DNA from 2 places in the Streptomyces sp. NPDC006602 genome. Region 2 is predicted to be linked to the other one. Evidence: riboswitches for the same ligand, from Rfam matches in the RefSeq annotation. Region 2 holds a riboswitch; the other holds the start of a gene.

The links. Region 2 has a riboswitch for thiamine pyrophosphate ahead of ACFYO2_RS20855 (thiamine ABC transporter substrate binding subunit). Riboswitches for the same ligand answer to the same signal wherever they lie in the genome.
Region 1: linked by a shared signal. The riboswitch ahead of thiC (phosphomethylpyrimidine synthase ThiC) and the one ahead of ACFYO2_RS20855 (thiamine ABC transporter substrate binding subunit) in region 2 are both predicted to bind thiamine pyrophosphate.

What each region holds. Positions count from the first base shown of each region.
Region 1 covers NZ_JBIAHG010000005.1:336,610-338,804, reverse strand. The annotation lists gene thiC (phosphomethylpyrimidine synthase ThiC) at 1-865, opposite strand, end outside; TPP riboswitch at 858-1,047, opposite strand; gene ACFYO2_RS16635 (YibE/F family protein) at 1,119-2,195, shown strand, end outside.
Region 2 covers NZ_JBIAHG010000007.1:211,348-213,542, forward strand. The annotation lists gene rlmN (23S rRNA (adenine(2503)-C(2))-methyltransferase RlmN) at 1-1,043, shown strand, start outside; TPP riboswitch at 1,068-1,173, shown strand; gene ACFYO2_RS20855 (thiamine ABC transporter substrate binding subunit) at 1,262-2,195, shown strand, end outside.

The DNA of each region.
Region 1 (2,195 bases), on a different contig from region 2:
CGCCCTGCTCGGCCTGTTCGACGACCGTGTCCTTGTAGATCTCCCAGGTCAGTTCCTCCGCGCGCCCGTCGACCTTCTCCAGCGCCTGATAGAGCGGCACCGTGCCGATGGGGACGGGGGAGTTGCGCAGCACCCATTCGCGGGTGGTGTGGATGTTGCGGCCGGTGGACAGGTCCATGACCGTGTCGGCGCCCCAGCGGGTCGCCCAGGTCATCTTCTCGACCTCCTCCTCGATGGAGGACGTCACCGCGGAGTTGCCGATGTTGGCATTGACCTTCACCAGGAACCGCTTGCCGATGATCATCGGCTCGATCTCCGGGTGGTTGACGTTGGCCGGCAGCACGGCTCGGCCCGCCGCGATCTCCTCCCGCACGACCTCGGGCGAAACGTCCTCCCGAACGGCCACGAACTCCATCTCAGGAGTGATCTCGCCCCGGCGGGCGTACGCGAGCTGTGTGACCGCGTTGCCGTCCCTGCTGCGGCGCGGCAGGCGCGGCCGCCCGGGAAAGACCGCGTCGAGGTTGCGCAGACCACCTCGCGGCGAGGTGTGCTTGATCCCGTCGTCCTCGGGACGGGCGGGACGGCCCGCGTACTCCTCGGTGTCACCGCGGGCGATGATCCAGTTCTCCCGCAGCGGCGACAGGCCCCTGCGGACATCCGTCTCGGTCAGTGGATCGGTGTACGGGCCCGACGTGTCGTACAGCGTGACCGACTGCCCGTTGGTGAGGTGCACCTGACGGACCGGCACCCGCAGATCGGGGCGTGAGCCCTCGACGTACGCCTTGTGCCAGCCGATGGACTTCCCGCTCTCCTCGCTGAGCTCGTTCTGCTCGGAGGCAGGCGTGCGTGCGTCCTCGTTGGTCATGAGACCTACTCCCTACGCCGGCATTACCCGGTAACAGGTTCGGCGGTCGACGCAGCGGCTTCCGTCTGCCGACGTTTCGTGTGAAACATCACTCGCTTGAGGCGATGTTTCATGTGAAACATGACTGGGACGGAGGTCAGCGCCCTCTCAGCCCGGTGCTCCGAGCTCCCGCGTGTACAAAGGTGCCTCCACGCTAGCGTCAATTCGGGCGCGGTGAACAGGGGGCCCCTGTCGTTCTTGCGATGATCGGTCGGTGACCACGACACAGCAGTTCCCGTTTCCGCCATCCGAGCCTCCCCGCAGGCCGGGTGCCGGGCACGGCAACGGAGACGACCGCGGACGTGGCGACGGCCGTGGCGGCAGCCCTGGTGGCGGCAGCGGAGGCAGCCATGAAGGCGGCCATGAGTTTTTCGGTGCCAGGGGTGCCAGGCGTACCCATGGCGACGGAGTCGCCGACGGGCACCGTGGCGGTCATGGGCCCGGTCACGATGAAGGGCCGGGTTACGGCGAAGGGACTGGTCACGGCTCTGGTGCCGGTCACGGTCACGGTCACGGATCCGGGGGCCACGGTTCCGGAGGCGGGCAGGGGCCTGAGGGTCCAGGTTCCGGTGGTGGGCATGGGCCCGAGGGTCCAGGTGCCGGCGGGGGGCACGGCCACTCGCACAGCCACAGTCATGGGCCGGCCGCACCCGTCTCCAAGCACCTGCGCAAGGTCATCGCGGCGATCCTGATCCCGTTCGCCGCGGCCGTCCTGGTCGGGCTCGCGGTGCTGTGGCCCGGTGGCGCTCCGGGTCACGAGCGCACGGGCGTCGGCTTCGACCGGCAGACCCAGCAGGCCACGGTCACTGAGGTCGAGAGCGTGAGTTGCTCATCGGTGAACGCCTCGGGGGAGACTCCGACCGGCGACACATCCACCGCCGAGGGCTCGTCCGCGCAGCAGCAGGCGAACGGCACCTGCAAGAGGGCGACGATCCGGGTCGACACGGGCAAGGACAAGGGTCGTACGTTCACGGAGATCGTCCAGCCGGACCAGTCACGGCAGTTGCACGAGGGCGAGAAGGTCGTGGTCGCCTACGAGCCCTCTGCGCCGAGGGACCTGCAGTACTCGGTCACCGACGTCAACCGCCGCCTCCCGATGGCGCTGCTCGCCGGCATCTTCGCGCTCGCCGTCGTGATCGTGGGCCGGCTGCGGGGCGTCATGGCCCTGGTCGCGCTGGCCATCAGTTTCCTGCTGCTGAACTTCTTCGTCCTGCCCGCGATCCTGCAGGGCTCGAATCCGCTGGTCGTGGCCGTGGTCGGGGCGAGCGCCATCATGCTGATCGCCCTGTAC
Region 2 (2,195 bases):
TCGCCGACCTCACGCCCGCCGAGCGCAAGGAAGCGGTGGCCGCGGTCGGTGAGAAGCCGTTTCGTGCCAAGCAGCTCTCGCAGCACTACTTCGCGCGGTACGCGCACGATCCGCAGGAGTGGACGGACATCCCGGCCGGCTCCCGCGGGCGGCTTCAGGAGGCGCTGCTTCCGGACCTGATGTCGGTCGTCCGGCATCAGTCGACCGACCAGGACACCACCCGCAAGACGCTGTGGCGGCTGTTCGACGGGACCCTCGTCGAGTCGGTGCTGATGCGCTACCCGGACCGGGTGACCATGTGCATCAGCTCCCAGGCGGGCTGCGGCATGAACTGCCCGTTCTGCGCCACCGGACAGGCGGGCCTGGACCGGAACCTGTCCACCGCGGAGATCGTGCACCAGATCGTGGACGGGATGCGGGCGCTGCGGGACGGCGAGATCCCCGGTGGTCCGGCGCGGCTGAGCAACATCGTCTTCATGGGCATGGGGGAGCCCCTCGCCAACTACAACCGGGTCGTCGGTGCCATCCGGCGGCTCACCGACCCCGAGCCGGACGGGCTCGGGCTGTCGCAGCGTGGGATCACCGTCTCGACGGTCGGACTCGTCCCGGCGATCAACCGCTTCGCCGACGAGGGCTTCAAGTGCCGTCTCGCCATCTCGCTGCACGCGCCGGACGACGAGCTGCGCGACACCCTCGTCCCCGTGAACACACGGTGGAAGGTGCGCGAGGTCCTCGACGCGGGCTTCGAGTACGTCGAGAGGTCCGGGCGCCGGCTGTCCATCGAATACGCGCTGATCCGGGACATCAACGACCAGGCATGGCGGGGCGACCGGCTCGGGCGGCTGCTCAGGGGCAAGCCCGTGCACGTCAACCTGATCCCGCTGAACCCGACGCCGGGTTCGAAGTGGACCGCCTCCCGCCCCGAGGACGAGAAGGCGTTCGTCGAGGCCATCGCCGCCCATGGTGTACCGGTCACCGTCCGGGACACCCGTGGACAGGAGATCGACGGGGCGTGTGGTCAGCTCGCCGCGACCGAGCGGTAGTGTGACGTCCGTACGTACATCTTCATATTCCGACAGGGGAGCGCCACAGCGCTGAGAGTGCGGCACCGGCCGCAGACCCTCTGAACCTCGCCCAGGTCATTCTGGGTAGGAAGTTCGGTCACTACTCGAGCTGTTGCGCCCTGCCCGGGAGCCCTCGGATTCTTCGAGGCGCCCGGGCAGGGCCGCGTCTCTTCCTGGCCACCCCCAGGAGGAATTCTGTGAGCATCACCAAGAAGGCCACGGTTGTCGCCGTGGGACTCGGCCTCGTCACGCTCGCCGCGTGCGGGTCCTCCGACGCCGGAAGCGGCGGCGGCGAATCCAAGACCGTGACCCTCGTCAGCCACGACTCGTGGGCCGTCTCCAAGAGCGTCCTCGCGGGCTTCGAGAAGCAGTCCGGCTACAAGGTCAAGGTCCTCAAGGACGGCGACGCCGGGCAGGCCGTCAACAAGGCGATCCTGACCAAGGACAACCCGCAGGGCGACGTCTTCTTCGGCGTCGACAACACCCTGCTGTCGCGGGCGCTCGACAACGGGCTCTTCCAGTCGTACGAGGCGAAGGGCTCCGACCAGGTCGACCCCCAGTACCGGGTCGACCAGGACAAGCACCGGGTCACGCCGATCGACACCGGCGACATCTGCGTCAACTACGACAAGGCGTACTTCAGCAAGCACAAGCTGGCCCCGCCCACCTCGCTCGACGACCTGATCAAGCCCGCGTACAAGAACCTCCTCGTCACCGAGAACGCCTCCACCTCCTCGCCCGGCCTCGGCTTCCTGCTGGGGACCGCCGCCAAGTACGGCGACGACGGCTGGTCGGACTACTGGAAGAAGCTGAAGGCCAACGGCGTGAAGGTCGTGGACGGCTGGGAGCAGGCCTACAACGAGGAGTTCTCCGGTTCCGCCGGCGGCAAGAAGGCCAAGGCCGACCGGCCGCTGGTCGTCTCGTACGCGTCCTCGCCGCCCGCCGAGGTCATCTACGCCGACCCGAAGCCGACGACCGCGCCCACGGGCGTCGCCGCCGGCACCTGCTTCCGCCAGGTCGAGTACGCGGGCCTGCTGAGCAACGCCGAGAACACCAAGGGCGGCAAGGCGCTCCTCGACTTCCTGCTCACCAAGGAGTTCCAGGAGGACATGCCGCTCAACATGTTCGTCT